DNA from 4 places in the Leisingera thetidis genome. Region 1 is predicted to be linked to each of the others. Evidence: riboswitches for the same ligand, from Rfam matches in the RefSeq annotation. Region 1 holds a riboswitch; each other region holds the start of a gene.
What was found. A riboswitch is a leader RNA that binds a small molecule or an ion and turns the genes downstream of it on or off. The one in region 1 is predicted to bind cobalamin.
Positions count from the first base shown of each region.

Region 2: linked by a shared signal. The riboswitch ahead of OKQ63_RS04725 (CbtB domain-containing protein) and the one ahead of OKQ63_RS16280 (hypothetical protein) in region 1 are both predicted to bind cobalamin.
Region 3: linked by a shared signal. The riboswitch ahead of OKQ63_RS13200 (ABC transporter substrate-binding protein) and the one ahead of OKQ63_RS16280 (hypothetical protein) in region 1 are both predicted to bind cobalamin.
Region 4: linked by a shared signal. The riboswitch ahead of OKQ63_RS04795 (DUF1636 domain-containing protein) and the one ahead of OKQ63_RS16280 (hypothetical protein) in region 1 are both predicted to bind cobalamin.

Region 1 is NZ_CP109787.1:3,372,539-3,376,723, reverse strand. Features, by position in the region: gene OKQ63_RS16290 (DNA polymerase III subunit gamma/tau) at 1-281, opposite strand, end outside; gene OKQ63_RS16285 (protein-tyrosine phosphatase family protein) at 476-1,009, shown strand; gene OKQ63_RS16280 (hypothetical protein) at 1,078-1,482, opposite strand; cobalamin riboswitch at 1,593-1,814, opposite strand; gene OKQ63_RS16275 (TetR/AcrR family transcriptional regulator) at 1,833-2,441, opposite strand; gene OKQ63_RS16270 (alpha/beta hydrolase family protein) at 2,512-3,390, shown strand; gene OKQ63_RS16265 (SRPBCC family protein) at 3,402-3,869, opposite strand; gene nudC (NAD(+) diphosphatase) at 3,927-4,185, opposite strand, start outside.
Region 2 is NZ_CP109787.1:1,001,805-1,005,989, forward strand. Features, by position in the region: tRNA gene OKQ63_RS04705 (tRNA-Ser) at 1-77, shown strand, start outside; gene cobF (precorrin-6A synthase (deacetylating)) at 83-877, opposite strand; gene OKQ63_RS04715 (hypothetical protein) at 951-1,454, opposite strand; gene OKQ63_RS04720 (CbtA family protein) at 1,520-2,218, opposite strand; gene OKQ63_RS04725 (CbtB domain-containing protein) at 2,223-2,393, opposite strand; cobalamin riboswitch at 2,428-2,645, opposite strand; gene OKQ63_RS04730 (DUF1636 domain-containing protein) at 2,733-3,074, opposite strand; gene cobA (uroporphyrinogen-III C-methyltransferase) at 3,071-3,793, opposite strand; gene OKQ63_RS04740 (cobyrinic acid a,c-diamide synthase CobB) at 3,790-4,185, opposite strand, start outside.
Region 3 is NZ_CP109787.1:2,752,822-2,757,006, forward strand. Features, by position in the region: gene OKQ63_RS13195 (FecCD family ABC transporter permease) at 1-886, opposite strand, end outside; gene OKQ63_RS13200 (ABC transporter substrate-binding protein) at 883-1,893, opposite strand; cobalamin riboswitch at 2,053-2,244, opposite strand; gene OKQ63_RS13205 (succinylglutamate desuccinylase/aspartoacylase family protein) at 2,432-3,475, opposite strand; gene rimK (30S ribosomal protein S6--L-glutamate ligase) at 3,480-4,185, opposite strand, start outside.
Region 4 is NZ_CP109787.1:1,015,578-1,019,762, reverse strand. Features, by position in the region: gene glpD (glycerol-3-phosphate dehydrogenase) at 1-520, shown strand, start outside; gene cobO (cob(I)yrinic acid a,c-diamide adenosyltransferase) at 612-1,247, opposite strand; cobalamin riboswitch at 1,299-1,513, shown strand; gene OKQ63_RS04795 (DUF1636 domain-containing protein) at 1,611-2,021, shown strand; gene cobW (cobalamin biosynthesis protein CobW) at 2,024-3,058, shown strand; gene cobN (cobaltochelatase subunit CobN) at 3,228-4,185, shown strand, end outside.

The DNA of each region.
Region 1 (4,185 bases):
TGGCCGCAAGGATCGGTGGTCGGGCCGCCCTGGCCATCGGCGCCGACGCAGTTCATGCCCTTGGCAATAATCCGCGCGGTGGTGGTCTTGCCGGTGCCGCGGATGCCGGTCATGATGAAGGCCTGCGCGATGCGGTCGGCGGCAAAGGCATTTTTCAGCGTCCGCACCATGGCGTCCTGGCCGACCAGATCGGCAAAGGTCTCGGGCCGGTACTTGCGGGCCAGAACCTGGTATTTGGAGGGGCCGGTGCCGCCGGGTGTGCCGCTGGGGATGTCGTTCATGATGTCTCGTGCCGGATTCGGGATGCGGAGCGCCCGCGTTCCGCGCAGGGTATTGAAGCGCGCCGCATTCGTCCACCGCAGAAGGCGGCAATCCTGAGGCCGCAAAAGGGCTTTGGGATTGCGCGGTTAGAAGCTAGTCTGCGCAGACGGGGAGATGCGGGGGCATGCAGGAACGCAGCGGCTGAGGAGGCGGTATGCGAACTGACGAAACCTCGAAGCCTGCCGCGCAGGACGGCGCGGCGCAGGCTGGCCTGATCATCCATGCGCTGTCGGCCGGCGGCGGCATTCTGGCGCTGTGCCGGCTGCCCGGCGGGGCGGGCGATTACCGGGGCGACCTGATCCAGATCTATCAGTGGAAACCGGGGCTGGTGCTCTCGATGACCACGGCCGAGGAGCATGACGCCGCGGGGGTGCCGCGGCTGGGGATCGATATTCAAAGCATGGCCTGCCGCTGGCTGCATCTGCCGGTGCCGGATTTCCAGGTGCCGCCGCCCGCGGTGGCGGCGAAATGGCCCGCCGCCAGCCAGTCGGCACGGCAGGCGCTGGGCGGCGGCGGCCGGGTGCTGGTGCATTGCCGTGGCGGCTGCGGGCGGTCGGGCATGGCGGTGCTGCGGCTGATGATCGAATGCGGCGAGGATCCGGCGCAAGCGCTGGCGCGGCTGCGGACGGTGCGGCCCTGCGCAGTGGAGACTGACGGGCAATTGCAGTGGGCCTGTGCGGCGCAGTAGGCAGGCCGGGCCGCCACGCAAGCCAGGAACGCAATCGCCCGGCTCTCAGAGCTTGCGTGATTTCGGTTTCACAGCGCCATCATCTGTTCCGCCTGCCGCGCTTCGGCGGTTTTCGGCAGCGCCTCCATCAGCGCGCAGGGGCGGGCGTCCAGTTTCGAGGCCGCAAAGCCGGTGCCGCCGCGGCTGAGGATGGCATCGGCAAAGCGGTCCAGCCCTTCGCGCGGGGCCTCTCCACCCACGCCGCAATACAGCCGGATCCGGTCATGGCTGGCGGCAAACTGCGCCGGGCAGGTGCGCGGGCAGCCGTCCAGCGCGGTGGTGCCGGTGATCTCGAAATCCTCCTGGGTCAGCGGTTTGGCCCTGGTCATCGCCTCGGCCAGCTTGGCGATCATCCGTTCCGCCGCAGGGCAGGGGCGCCCCAAATACTTGCAATCCGTTGCCGCATAGAAATGCGTCTGGTCCGTCCAAATCATATCTGCGCCCTCCGCGCGTGGCGCGGGGGTCTGGCGGACAAGAGACCGGATGAATGACGGAAAGCCTCCGCCGCAGCCATCAGACCCTGTCCGGACACCCCGCCCGGTTTCGAGTTTCACTTCCGATGGCAGGTCTCCTGACTTGCGGGTCGTCGCTTTCCCGATCCTTCCCGGCCTTTTTGCGGGCCAGTGGCTCTATCGGGGTCGCTCGCCGCTTACAGTTGCGGGGGCAGCCGCGGAATTGGCCTGCTTGCGTGCAGGCCGCACCGTGTTCCCTTTTCATCCCGGACACAAGATTCTGTGGCGCGGGAACCATCGCCACCAGCGGTAGCGGCTGGCGCCCCGAGTCGTCAATCGTTTTTCTGCAACTGCATTGGTGCGTGCATCTGCCGGTGCAGCCCCCGGATCACATCCGAGTCGCGCCGCACCCGCGCCAGCTGCCAGCCGCCCTGCAGCAGGACATAGAAGTTTTCGGCGGCGGCGCGGGCCGCGTCCTGCGGCAGGCCCAGGCGCTCGGCATGGCGGGCAGTGGCCGCGATCCAGCCCTCGAACAGCTCCGCGGCGTGCCGGTGAAAGGCCTCGTTTTCGGGTCCTGCGAACAGGGTGGCAGAGACCGGGCAGCCGCTCCATCTGCCTTGCTTGTCGAACAGCTTGGCCAGTTTGTAGCAGACCGTCTTGGCGCCTTCGGGAAAGCTAGGGGCCGGGTTGAAGGCGGCGTCGATCAGCTCCAGCATCTGATCCGAGGCCCAAGCCGCCGCGGCCAGCGCGAGGTCGGATTTGCCATTCGGGAAATGGTGGTAAAGCGAGCCCTTCGGCGCCGCGGCAGCGGCCAGCAGCTCTGCCAGGCCGGTGCCGGTATAGCCCTTGTCGCGGAACAGGCGGGCCGCGGCGCGGATCAGCCGGTCCCGGGTCGGAGGCAGGCTGTCCTGATGCGGGCTGGCTGTCGTCACGTCAGTCATGGCGGCAGCTTGACAGCATTGGACCAAATGGTCCAGTCAGGGATTAGACCGATTGGTCTAGGAGGCCGCCATGCTGGACAGACACGCAGAACATACCGCCGGTATCCGGGAGCAGGAGCTGCGCTTTGCCTCCGGGGACGGGGAGCTGGCCGGGCGGCTGTACCAGCCGGCCGGGACGGCAAAGGCGGCGGTGGTGCTGAACGGCGCAACCGGGGTGCCGCAGCGCTTTTACCGGCATTTCGCGCGCTGGCTGGCGGCAGAGCGGCAGATCGCCTGCCTGACCTATGACTACCGGGATTTCGGAGACTCGGCGCAGGGCCATCCGCGCCGCTCCAAGGTTACAATGGCCGAGTGGGCGCTGGTGGATCAGCCGGCCGCCCGGGCCGAGATGCGGCGGCACTGCGCGGGCGTGCCGTTGTGGGTGATCGGCCATTCGCTGGGGGCGATGCTGATGCCCCTGCAGGATGGTCTTGAGGACGTCGCCCGCATGATCGTGGTTGCGGGCGGCTTGGTGCATCACCACGATCATCCCTGGCCCTACCGAGCGCTGGCGCTGGCTTTCTGGTTCGGCCATGTGCCGCTGGCGGCCGGTGCCCTGGGCTATCTGCCCGGGCGCGCGGTGGGGTTCGGGGCCGATTTGCCCGCCGGGGTCTACTGGCAATGGCGGCGCTGGTGCACCACCCGGGGCAGCTACCTGCCGGACACCGGCCGCAGCCTGCCGCGCCCCCGCTGGGCCGAAAGCGGCATTCCGGTGGATCTGTTTGCGATCGCGGATGATGACGTTGTGCCGCCACCTGCCGTGTGGCGCCTGGGCGAGGTTTTCGGCGGGGTGCCGCAGCGGCGTACGGTGCTGGTGCCGAACCGGTCGGGCCTGCAGGCGATTGGCCATCTCGGCGCCTTTGCCCCGGCCAATGCCAGCCTGTGGCCCGGTCTGATTCCGCAGATCTGATGCGCAGCCGGTCAGGCGGTGCGGTTCAGCCGTTCCTCGGTGATCTTGGCATATTCCGCCAGCCGCAGCTTGAACCGGCGGGTAAGGTTGCTGCGCGCCAGTTTCAGCGATTGCACCAGCAGGCGGCCGGTCAGGGTCGTGGGCGACAGTGTCAGCTGCACCGACATGCGGGTCCGTTGCGGCGACAGCGCCAGCAATTCAACCTCCATCCGGCCGTCGATGCCGCTGCCGCCGCCGGTCAGGATCATTCCGGTGACCGGCGTGTAAGATGCCAGCGCCAGCCGGATGTCGCGCTGCTTGCCGCGGAAGCTGAAGGCCAGGTCCCACGCCAGGCCTTTTTCCGGACTGGCAGGATCGCCGATGCGCTGCAGCTCGATGCCGCGCCGCAAGGCGGAGCGCTCCAGCAGCTCGAAATCGCTGATCGCGCCGAACACACCGGCAATCGGGGCTTCGATATCTTCTTTGCTTAGAAATTCCATGCTCGCCTGCCTCAGTTGCGCCGCCTGGCTGCCACGCCTTTTGCGGCAATATGCGCTCTAGTCCAGCGTGTCCGCAAGCCAGTTCTTGAGCAGAAAATGGGCAATTGCCCCCTCGCGCGAGGGTTTCATCACCGGGTGGCCGCCTCCGAAGACGGTCATCATCTCCTCCCGGCTGACCCACAGCGCGTCTTCGATTTCATTCGGATCGATGCTGATTTCCCGGCTGAGAGCAATGCCTGCGCAGCCGAACATCAGCGACATCGGAAAGGCCCAGGGCTGGCTCGACAGGTAGCTGACGGCGCCGACCCGGACGCCG
Region 2 (4,185 bases), 2.0 Mb from region 1:
AGTGGTCGAATGCGGCGGTCTTGAAAACCGTTGAACGTGAGAGCGTTCCCAGGGTTCGAATCCCTGTCTCCCCGCCACTCACTCAGCCGGCCTCAGAACCGCCGTCTGCTGGATGGCCCGCGTTTCCGCCCTTGCGCAGCAGGTAGATATCCATGATCCAGCCATGCGCGGCCCGCGCCTTGGCCCGGGCTTCGATGATCTGCTCGGCGGCCTCGGACAGCGGTCCCGCAACGGAAATCTGGTTTTCCATGCCGGCATAGGCGGTCCAGAAGATCTCTACCCCAGCCGGATCGATGGACTGAAACGAGCATTCCCCGTCCAGCATGATCACCAGCGTATCGGCACTGTCCGGCCAGCCGTCTTCACGCAGGCGCCGTCCTGTGGTGATGGTGAACGGCGCGCCGATTTCATTGACCGGGATCGCATGCGCCGCGGTCAGCGCCTGAATCGAGGTGATGCCGGGAATGACCGTCAGCTTGATCTCCGCCAGTTTCTTCAGCCGCTCGGCGATCCGCATGGTGCTGTCGTAGAGCGAGGGATCGCCCCAGACCAGGAACCCGGCCTTGCCGCCCGCGGGCAGGTGTGCGGTGATGTTCTGCCACCAGATCTCCGCGATGGCGTCGTGCCAGTCGTCGACCCGCTGGCGGTAGCTTTTGGTGGCCTCATCCCGCACCGGCAGGGCGAATTCGACGATCTTCGGGCCATCGCCCTTGATCGTCCGGTCGCAGATCGCGCGCCTGAGGCCCGCCAGGTCGTCCTTGCCCGCGCCCTTGTTGGGGATCAGGATCAAATCCTGCGCGTTCAGCGCGTCGATCGCCTGCAGTGTCATGTGCTGCGGGTTGCCGGTGCCGATGCCGATCAGGGAAAGCTCAATCATGACGGGGCCTTTCACGTGAAAACACGGCCCCCTATGGGGCCGCGCTGAGGGTCTTGCAAGTGTGCAGTTGCGGTCAGGAGCCTCCGCCGTCCGCGGGAGCGGTGGTCTTGGCTTCGACCGGTTCGCCCGCGACCATCAGCGGGCTGTGGCTGTTGGTGTTGAGCGAGACCTTCACCTCGGCCCCTTCGGGCAGCGATGGGATATGCATCCAGCCGGCATAAAGCCGGGCGAGTTTTTCACCGTTCACATAGATATGCGCATGGCCTTCGCCCGGCACATCCGCGGCGGAGGCGTTTTCGGGGGCAAACCGGAAGTTCTGCGGCAGCACTTGCAGGTTCCAGCCGGCCATCGGATCCTTGATCAGCTGAATCGCAACGCTGGGCGCATCGCTGCCCGCGGGCAGGTCGACAGCAGTGGAGTGATCATGGGCCATGGCCTCGGCATGAGTGCCGCCGTGATGGGCCGGGTCGCCGTGGTCGTGGCCGTCAAAGGTGACGCCATTGCCGGCGGCAATCACAAAACCGGCGCCGCCGCCAAAGATCAGGCCGATCGCGAAGAGAGCGAGAGAGCGGGACATCTTGTCATCCTCGGAAAAGAAAACCCCCGCCGGACAGAGCCGGCGGGGAGCAATGCGGAGCGGGATCAGGCTGCCGCGGCTTCGCGCTTGCCTTCGGCCTGCCAGAAGTAGCCGGCAAAGCTGCCCAGCAGCACCCAGGCGGCCATGCCGATGCCGAATGCACGGGCGGCAAACAGCGCGCCGATCTCGGTCGGAACCGGGCCCGAGAACGTTTCCGGCTCAGGTGCGCCGACGATATGCGGGGCCATCAGCAGGAGCGCCGCGACCAGGTAGCTGACCAGATTGCCGCCAAAGGCAATCAGCCACATGGCAACACCGGCCGCTGCGACGGTGACGGTCCACCAGACCTGGCGCACGCCGACGTCTGCGGCCGCGACACCCGGCACTTCCGGCGCCAGCGACAGGCCGGGCGCGAAGTGGAAGGTGATGAACCCCGCCAATCCCCACAGAAGGCCTGTGCGGGCATTGATCACATGCCCCTGGCGCTCGGCCACGGACATCAGCGCCGCCATCACCAGCGCATACCCGGTATAGGTCAGCATGGTGAAGATGATGCTGAGACCGTCGCGCATGGGCTCGGCGAACAGGCCGGGCAGATCGGGGTGGGCAGTTACGGGGGCAGCGCCGAAATGCACCAGCTCGCCGCCCTCGTAGAGTTCGGCGTGGAGCAGCACGGGCTGCACGAAATACAGCTGCAGCAGGGCGGTAATCAGCCCTGCTGCAGCGCCAGCGAACAGGCCGCTGGTCAGAATGCGACTGAACATGGCCTTAGTGGCAGGGGAAGCCGGTTGCGTGGCGCACGTCATGAGCGGCGTCATGCAGGGCGGATGCCTGCACATGGCCGGTCAGCGTGATGATCCCCAGGCCCAGAACCACGGCAAACAGCGCCGGAATTACAGTGGTGCCGGCGGCAGAAGCCTTAAGCGTCTTGGTCGTCATTGTCGTCCTCCTTGCCGTCACACCCGACGGCGTAAGTTTGCGTTCCCATACGGCCGGTCTCCTGACTCGCGGGTCGCTGCTGCCTTCCTCCTTCCCGGCGTCTTGCGCGCCAGTGGATAGTGGAAGGCCGCTCGCCGCTCACAGTCGCGGGGGCGGTTGAGGCTTCGGTGCCGCGATTTGGTCCACCGTCCTCATTCCCGTTTCAGTCCCAGTGCTTAGGCACTATCAGACACCATATCGGAGTGTTGTGCCCCGCGCGGGAGCGTCCGGTCAAGGAAGAAACCGCCAAGTTCCGGTCCTTCCGCGTCATGACCGGCGGGAAATCCCGCTGCTGGCGGATCAGGACAGACCGGCCGGTATCCGGGCGATCGCCTTGAACCGCAGCCCCCCCAGGGGACGGGCATCGGCGAAATTGCCGTCCGGGCTTTCGTGATACATCTGCAGGAAGGTCAGCAGGTCCGGCAGGTCCGCGGCGCTGATCTCCCCGAACAGATAGGCGGTCTTGCCGGTTTGGCGCACCGCCAGCGTCTGCGGCCGGGTGCAGCCGGACATGCAGTCCGCCTGTTGCAGCCGGGCGTCCACCCCTGCCGCCTCCAGCGCCGCCGAAACCTGCCCGGGCAGGGCAGGGTCGGCGCCGCGGCAGGTGCGGCAGAGGGTGAGGGTGAGGGTGGGCAGGCTCATTCCGGCTCGGCCAGCGGCCCGTAGAGGATGAGCACAGGCGCCGTGGTCTCCATCTGCCGCAGCAGGGCGGGCAGCTCGCCGACGGTGTGCCGGTGCAGCGATTGTTCGGGTGTCGAGACGCCGAGCGCCACCAGCGCGGGGGTGGTTTCAGGCAGGCCGGCCTCCATCAGCTTTTCCGACAGGTCGGCAAAGGTGCGTTTGCCCATGTAGACCACGGTGGTGGCCTCGCCGTCCGCCAGCGCCGCCATGTTGAGGTCGTCCGGCAGCCCGCCGGTCACGTCATGGCCGGTGATGAACTGCAGCCGCCGCGCCGTCTGGCGCCGGGTGAGCGGGATGTTGGCCGCCGCCGCTGCTGCCGAGGCCGCGGTGACGCCCGGCACGATTTCAAACCCGATGCCGGCTTCGCGCAGGGCAGTGATTTCTTCCTCCAGACGGCCGAAAACGCCGGAATCGCCGGATTTCAGCCGCACCACGCTGAGGCCGGAAGACGCGTAATCGACCAGCAGCTGGCTCACGTGGTCCTGCTTGGGCGAGGGGCGCCCGGCGCGCTTGCCGACGCCGACCAGATCCGCATCGGCGCGGGCGTGGCTCAGGATCGGGCCGGAGGACAGATCATCGAAAAGGATCGCATCCGCCGCCTCCAGCCGCTTGACCGCCTTGACGGTCAAGAGTTCCGGGTCGCCGGGGCCGGAAGAGACAAAGCTGACGAAACCGCTCATGCGCGCTCTCCGGTGATCAGGTGGAAGAAGGTGCCGGTGACATTGCCTTTGATGGAGCCGGTCTCGGGCACCGGGCCGCCGTCGGCATCCATGACATTGGCCAGCGGTGCGTCGGGTTCTTCGAGGATGGTGGAATAATGGAACTCATGCCCGCGCAGGGCGGTGCCCGCAGCGAAACCGGGCATACCGGCCTGCAGCACCGCGCGGCGGTAGCCGAGGTGGAACTTGCGCTTCTCGTAAGAGGTCACAAGGCCCAGCAGCCCGAGCATCCGGTGGCGGTTGCCGTCCTTGTCGATCAGCGCCTCGCCCAGGGCCATGTAGCCGCCGCATTCGCCATGCACCGGTTTGGTTTCCGCATGTCTGCGCAGGCCCCTGCGGAAGGTTTCCGCCGC
Region 3 (4,185 bases), 620 kb from region 1:
TCAGCCTGCGGTGGCCGGGACCGACCAGAAAGCGCGCCGCGTGGGGGATCACCAGGCCGACAAAGCCGATCGAGCCGACGATCGATACCATCACCGCGGTCATCAGCGCGGTGGCAAAGATCAGCACCACCTGCACCCGCCGCACCGGGATGCCCAGCGCCGCGGCGGAATCGGTGCCGAAGGTGAAGGCATCCAGCGCCCGCGCATGGAACCGGCAGATCACCCAGCCCGCCAGCGCCAGCGGCACCGCCAGCCACACGTCCGGCCAGCGCACGCCGCTGAGGTTGCCCATCAGCCAGAACATGATGCCGCGGGCCTGATCGGCATTGGCGGACTTGGCGATGATGAAGGCGGTCAGCGCGTTGAACAGCTGCGAGCCGGCGATGCCCGCCAGCACGATCTGCGCCGCCGCCGCCCGGCTGCCCCCTGCCCCGGCGGCGCGCGCCAGCAAAGCGACAAAGCCGAAGGCCAGCAGCGCCCCGTTGAAGGCGCCAAAAGACAGCGACAGAGCCCCGCCGCCAAGCCCGGCAATGGTGACAGCCACCGCCCCGGTGGAGGCGCCGGCCGAAATTCCAAGAATGTAAGGATCGGCCAGCGCATTGCGCAGCAGGGCCTGCAGCACCACCCCGGTCACCGCCAGCGCCGCACCGCAGGCCCCCGCCACCAGTGCCCGCGGCAGCCGGTAGCTCCAGATGATGCCCTGGTCCACCGGGTCCACCGGCAGCCCCGCTCCGGCCAGTTTGTTGGCCAGAACCGACAGGACAAGGTCAGGCGCAAGCGCGGTTTCCCCGATCATTGCGCCCGCCAGAACCGCCGCAGCCAACACCGGCAGGGCCAGACAGACGCCCCTGACGCCCTGCCATGCAACTGCGGCGGCCGCGCTCATTCGCCGGCGCCGATCGCGCTGAGTTCAGCGGCCAGATCCTCCAGCGCCGGAATCGCCCGAATGGTGGCATCCATCGCCTGGGCGTCCATCACCACGATGCGGCCGTTCTTCACAGCATCCATCTGGCTGGCGACCGGGTCGGTGCGCAGGAACTCCAGCTTTTTCTCGTGGTCATCTGCGGCAAAGCGGCGGCGGTCCATGCGGGCAATCACGATCACCGTCGGGTTGGCCCTGGCGATGGTTTCCCAGCCGACGGTGGGCCATTCCTCGTCCGTTTCGATCACATTGCGCAGGCCCAGCTGCTGCATCATGTAGCCGGGCGCGCCTTTTTGGCCGGCCACAAACGGGTCACTCTCCAGTTCGGGCGACGAAAACCAGAACACGGCAGAGGCATCCTCCAGCGCAACCTCCTGCGCCTTGGCAACAGCCGCGGCTTCGCGCGCCTTGTAGCCGGCCACCAGTTCGGCGCCCTTTTCCGCTTCGCCGAAGATCGCTGCCAGTTCCTCGATGCCCTGATAGAGGCTGCCGGTGGTGAACATCTGCGTGCGGGTGCCGTCGCCGCCGGTGGTGTTGTCCTTGCCGACGCAATCGGCGGGCATCACATAGGTCGGGATGCCGAGGTCATGGAACTGCTCGCGCTTGGCAACGATGCCTTCGGGTCCGACGTGCCATTCGTATTGCGCCGCCACCAGGCCGGGGCGCTTGGCCACCACGCTTTCAAAGCTCGGGTCGTTGTCGGCCAGCCGTTCGACCTTGGCGTTCACGTCTGCATATTCCGGCAGCACGTCGTTGAACCAGACCGAGGTGCCCAGCACCTTGTCGCCCAGCCCCAGCGCATAGAGCACTTCTGTGGCAGCCTGGCCAACCGTCACGGAGGACGCCGCAGGCGCCTCGAAGGTGACGGACTGGCCGCAGTTTTCGATGGTCAGCGGAAAGCTTTCGCCGGCAGCCGCAGCCTGGGCCGCGAGAGTGAAGGACAGGCCGATCAGGCCGGAACGCAGGAACATGACTTTCGATCTCCATGTGTCAATGACCGGAGAACGGGTGAAAGGGCATTGACCGGTGAGGCGAGGCGGACAACCGGGGCCTTCCGCCTGTGCAGCCGAGCCGGGTCCGGCAGCGGTGGCACGTTTTCATCGGCAACCTCCCCGGACAACCCCGCCCGGTGTGTTTCGGTTTTGCCGGCAGGTCTCCTGACTGGCGGGTCACTGTCTGTCCCGTCTTCCCAGACCGTTGCGGGCCAGTGACACGATGGGACAGCTCTCGCCGCCTACAGTTGCGGGGGCAGTTCCGTTTGGCGCCCGAAAGCACCGCGGATTCCCTCTTAGCCCTTGCGGGACCGGTAGAGCGCGGGTAGCGCATCAATTCCGCTGCGGCAAGAAAAAGTTATGCTGCTCCGGGAAATCTCCGCAAACAGCGCATCTGCGCCGCGGCAAGGACGCCGCCCGGGCGCAGCTGGAGCCGCCGCGTCAAATGCCGGTGCTGCATAGCCGCCGCGGCTGCCGTCCGGGGCGCAGTTCTGCGCCGGAGAAATATTGATTTTCCTCAGATGATCTCATCTTCATCAAACATCGGATCATCCTCCAGCTGCGTGCTGAGGTCCTCTACCGTGTCCCCGGCCCTCTCAAAGGAACGGATGCTGCCCAGATTGAACACGGCGTCCCCCTCGTTCACCACCGGCATCATCGCGCGGCCGACTATAAGCCCGTCGAAAGGCGCCAGGATTTCCTGGTCCTCCTCCCCAAAGGGGTCGGAAACGGATCCCATCAGCTCCCCCTGCCGGACCAGCCCGCCATCGGCTTTGTACACTCTGAGGAGGCCGCCCATTGGCGCCCGCAGCCATTTGCTGGAAGAACAGAACTGCGGCGGTGTCTTGGGTTTGGAAATGCCTTTGGCCGGCAGCATCCCCATGTGCCGCATTACCCGCAGGATGCCGGCCAGCCCGGCCCTGACCGACAACTCGTCAAAGCGCAGCCCCTCGCCCGCCTCATACAGAAGGACATCCTTGCCCATCTCCATGGCCGCGCTGCGCAGGGAACCTTCGCGAAGAGCGGACCGCATCACGATGGGCGGGCCGAAGACTCCGGCGAGGTCCCGGGCGCGCGGGTTGCCGGGCGGGATGCGGATCTGCGGAAAGTTCGTCCGATGGATCGCCGCCGAGTGCAAATCGATCCCGAGATCCGACCGGGCGACAATTTCGGTCATAAACAAATGCGCCAGACGCGACGCCAGCGATCCATGCTCGCTGCCGGGAAACACCCGGTTGAGATCCCGCCTGTCAGGCAGATAGCGGGACCTGCTGATGAAGCCGAAGGCGTTGACAATCGGCACCGCGATCAGAGTGCCCTTGAGCACCGCCAGGTTCGGCGTCCGCAGCAGCCGGCGCACGATTTCCACACCGATCACTTCGTTGCCATGCACGCCGCCGCTGACAAAAATCACCGGCCCGTCCCGACGGCCATGCACGACATGCGCCGACATGGTGACCGGCGTGTGATCGGACAGGACACTGACCGGAAGGTCGACGGTAAGCCGGGATCCCGGCGCCACCTCGGCGTGGCCGATGGTGAAGGGCGGACGCGCCTTCATGCCGTTACCCTTTGCCCTTGGTTTTGGTGGCCCCGGTCTTGGCATGTTTTTCCAGGAATTCGATCATCTTGCCGGCGATATCCAGGCCGGTGGCGTTTTCCACCCCTTCCAGGCCGGGGGACGAGTTGACCTCCATGACCACCGCGCCGTGATTGGCCCGCAGCATGTCGACGCCGCAGGCGTTCAGCCCCATGGTCTTGGCCGCGCGGACGGCGGTGGCGCGCTCCTCCGGCGTCAGCTTGACAATCTGGGCCGACCCGCCGCGGTGCAGGTTGGAGCGGAAATCGCCTTCGGCCCCGGTGCGCTTCATCGCGGCAACCACCTTGCCGCCGATGACAATCGCCCGGATATCGGTGCCGCCGGATTCCTTGATGAATTCCTGCAGCAGGATGTTGACCCCGGCGCCGCGGAACGCCTCGACCACCGATTTTGCCGAACGGTCGGTATCGGCCAGCACCACGCCGATGCCCTGCGTGCCTTCCAGCAGCTTGATCACAATCGGCGCGCCGCCGGCGAGTTTGAGCACCTCTTCGGTCTGCTTGGGGTCGTGCGCGAAGGTGGTGACCGGCAGCCCGACGCCATCGCGGGACAACAGCTGCATCGAGCGCAGCTTGTCCCGCGACCGCCCGATGGCGACGCTTTCATTCAGCGGGTAGACCCCCATCATTTCGAACTGGCGCAGCACCGCGGTGCCGTAGAAGGTGACCGAT
Region 4 (4,185 bases), 2.0 Mb from region 1:
CTCCGCCACCGCGGCCACCCGGGAATACGTGCTGACGCTGGATCAGGCGCAGGCGCCTTTGCTCAACGTCTTTGGCGGCAAGATCACCACCTACCGCAAACTGGCCGAGGCGGCACTGGCCAAGATTGGCGAGGTATTCCCGCAGCTGCCCGGCGACTGGACCGCAGGCGTCGCCCTGCCCGGCGGCGATTTCGCGGTGGCGGATGTGGAAACGTTGAAGACCAGACTGGCTGCGGACTACCCGTTCCTGACGCCCTATTGGGCGGGCCGGATGATCCGCGCCTATGGCACCGAGGCCTGGGAGGTGCTGGGCGATGCCAAAACCGCCGCTGATCTGGGGCAGGACTTTGGCGCGACCATCACCGCGCAGGAGCTTGACTGGGCCATTGCCCGCGAATGGGTGCGCGCGGGCGATGACTACCTGTGGCGGCGCACCAAGCTGGGCCTGCGACTGGATGAGGCCCAGCGCGCAGCGGTGGATGCCTACATTCAAGGCAAGGCCGCACAGCTCGCCGCATAAATGATGAGCTGCCCGGCGGCACCGCCGGGCGGCGCCTGCCTGCCCCCGGCAGGCGCTTTTGCGCCTACCCAGGCAGGCTTCGCCCTCAGCTTTAAAACTCGACGCCCTTCTGCGCCTTTACTCCGGCGCGGAACGGATGCTTGATCTGGCCCATCTCTGTCACCAGATCGGCGATCTCGATCAGCTCTTCCTTGGCGTTGCGGCCGGTCAGCACCACATGGGTCATCGGCGGCTTCTGCTCCACCAGGAACTCCAGCACCTCCTCGAGATCCAGATACTCATAGCGCAGCGCGATGTTGATCTCGTCCAGCAGCACCATGGTGTTGCGCTCGTCCAGGATCATCTCCTTGGCCTTTTCCCAGCCTTTCTGGGCGGCGGCAATGTCACGCGCCTTGTCCTGCGTCTCCCAGGTAAAGCCTTCGCCCATCGCATAGAACTGGCACAGATCGCTGAAGTTCTCCTCGATCAGCGTGCGCTCGCCGGTCTGCCAGGCGCCCTTGATGAACTGCACCACGGCGGACGGCATCCCGTGCGCGATGCAGCGCATGATCATGCCGAACCCGGACGAGGATTTCCCCTTGCCCGGCCCGGTGTGGACGATGATCAGGCCCTTCTCGCCTTCCTTCGTCTTCATCATCCGGTCGCGGGCGGCTTTCTTCTTGGCCATCTTCGACGCGTGGCGGGCGGCTTCCGCTTCCGAAATGCCGGTTTCGGGCTTTTCGCTCATAAGGGCTCTCCAGCTGTTTGACCCCATGTCTTGACAAAGAAGGGCACGATAGCGCAAGGGGGTTTCGCTGGTTCCTGCAAATGCAGGCGAAGAGGGAATGTGAAGGCCCCCATATCCGATGGGTGCTCAAGCACAGCCGCCCCCGCGACCGTGACCGGATGAGGCCGCCATGCCACTGGGAGAGACCCCGGGAAGGCAGGATGGCCGGCAAGGCGCTGGCCTTGGCATCCGCAAGCCGGGAGACCTGCCAGCGTGTGAGAGATCAACGGGCGGGCGGGGTGTTCCGCGACCGGTTGAGGGGCTGGCACGCTGCCGCCCCTTTTCGGCCATCCCGCACGCCCTGCCGCGACAGGAGACGCGCCGATGGCTGACGATCAGGCGGTTACCCCCGCCAGCACCCCGGGACCGGTCACGCTGACCGTATGCCTCACCTGCCGCCGCGACGGCGCCGATCCCGAGGCTGCCCGTCCGGGCGCTGTCCTGCACGCCGCGCTGGAAGAGGCCGGAATGCCCGCAGGCGTCGCCTTGCGCGGTGTTGAATGCCTGTCCTCCTGCAAACGCGGCTGTGCCGTTGCACTGGTCGGCGGCGCGGAGCGCTGGACTTATGTCTACGGCGACCTCGACCCGGACCAGCATGTTCCCGAAATCCTGGAAGGCGCTGCAGCCTATGCCGCCACCGCCGACGGCCTCGTGCCCTGGCGCGAGCGGCCGCAGACCTTCCGCAAGCAATCCGTTGCCCGCATCCCGCCGGCCAAGTTCTTCTCCGAGGAGTAATCATGAGCGACCTCAACAAGATCCCCGTCACCGTCATCACCGGCTTCCTTGGCGCAGGGAAAACCACGCTGATCCGCCACCTGATGCAGAATCCCCAGGGCAAGCGCCTGGCGGTGGTGGTGAACGAGTTCGGCACTGCCGGAGTCGACGGCGACATCCTTAAATCCTGTGCCGACGACAACTGCCCGGCGGAGAACATCATGGAGCTGGCCAACGGCTGCATCTGCTGCACAGTGGCGGATGACTTCATCCCCACCATCGAGCAATTGATGGCGCTGCCGGAAAAGCCCGATCACATCGTGATCGAAACCTCCGGCCTGGCCCTGCCCAAGCCGCTGCTCAAGGCCTTTGACTGGCCCGCGATCCGCTCCCGCATCACCGTCGACGGCGTGATCGCGCTGGCGGACGCTGAAGCGGTCGCCAAGGGCCAGTTTGCCCCCGATCTCGACGCCGTGCAGGCCCAGCGCGAAGCGGATGACAGCATCGACCACGAAACCCCGCTCAGCGAGGTATTCGAGGACCAGATCTCCTGCGCCGACATCGTGCTGCTGTCCAAGGCCGACCTGGCCGGCGACGAAGGCGTCGAGAAGGCCCGCGCCGTGATCGAAGCCGAGGCGCCGCGCAAGCTGCCGATCCTGCCGATGAGCGAAGGCGTCATCGACCCGCGCATCATCCTGGGCCTCGGCGCGGCGGCTGAGGACGATCTCGACGCCCGCCCCAGCCACCACGACGGCCACCACGACCACGAGCATGACGATTTTGAAAGCATCGTTGTCGAATTGGGCGAAGTCTCCGACCCGGAAGCGCTGCAGAATGCCATCGTGAAACTCGCCCGCGAACGCAATATCCTGCGCGTCAAAGGCTATGTCGCGGTGGAAGGAAAGCCGATGCGGATGCTGGTTCAGGCCGTGGGCGAGCGTTTGCGCGCCCAGTACGACCAGCCCTGGGGCGCGCAGCCGCGCAAGACCGCCCTGGTGGTCATCGCCGAGCATGACAACATCGACGAACAGGCCATCCGCGCCGAGCTGGGGGCGTAAGCAGATGCGCCAAAGCGAAACTTCAAACGTTTCGCCCGGCGGCAACGCCGGGCAGCGCCCGACCTCCCCGTTTTGCCAGGGGCAAACCTTTGGTTTGACGGGAGGGCGCTTCGCTTCCTCCCGAGGCCGGGCGCTGCCCTCTGCTCTTCTTTCCGAAAGGGCCTGACCCATGCACGTCGTCTTCCGCGAAAGCCACGGCCTTGACGAGACCGACACCCCGCAGGACCTCGGGCAGACGCCTGCGGACCTTGTGGTGCTGTCCTTCTCCGACAGCGACCTCGGCGCCTTCGCGGCGGGCTGGCACCGCGCGGACGGCAAGCTGCCCTCCCTGCGCCTCGCCAATCTGGTGGCGCTGAAGCACCCGCTGTCGGTCGACGTCTACGCGGAACAGACGCTGGAGGGCGCCAAGGGCATCCTCGTCCGCCTGATCGGCGGTGAAAGCTATTGGTCCTACGGCCTGGCCACCCTGCAGGATCTGGCCCGCCGCAAGGGCATTGCACTGGCCATCCTCCCCGCCGACGGGCGCGAGGACGCGCGGCTTGATGAGCTGTCCACCCTGCCCGTTTCCACCCTGCGCCGGCTGCAGGCGCTCTGCGATGCAGGCGGTGCGGTTGCGGCGCAGGCTGCACTGGCGCAGCTGTCGCTGGCAGCCGGCCTTTACGCAGGCCCGGTGCTTGGCCTCAAGTCCATGCCCGAGCATGGCTTCTACGACCCATCCAAGGGCGTTCTGGCAGACCTGTCCGCACAGGACAAACCGCTGGTGCTGGTGAGTTTCTACCGCTCCTACCTCACAGCTGCCGATACCGCCCCGGTCGATGCCCTGATCGCGGAACTGCGGGGCCGCGGCTACGCGGCTTACGGCGTTTTTGCCGCCAGTCTCAAGACGCCCGCCGCCGCAGACTGGCTGCGCGCAAAGCTCCCGGAACTGGCCCCGGCCGCCATCGTCAACGCCACCGCGTTTTCAGCGCAGGGCACCGACGGCAGCACCTCGCCGCTCTCCGCCACCGGCTGTCCGGTCTTTCAGATCGCCCTCTCCACCGCCCGCAAGAAGGACTGGGCCGAGGCCGGCCGCGGCCTCTCTCCGGCTGATCTGGCCATGCATGTGGTTCTGCCCGAGGTCGACGGCC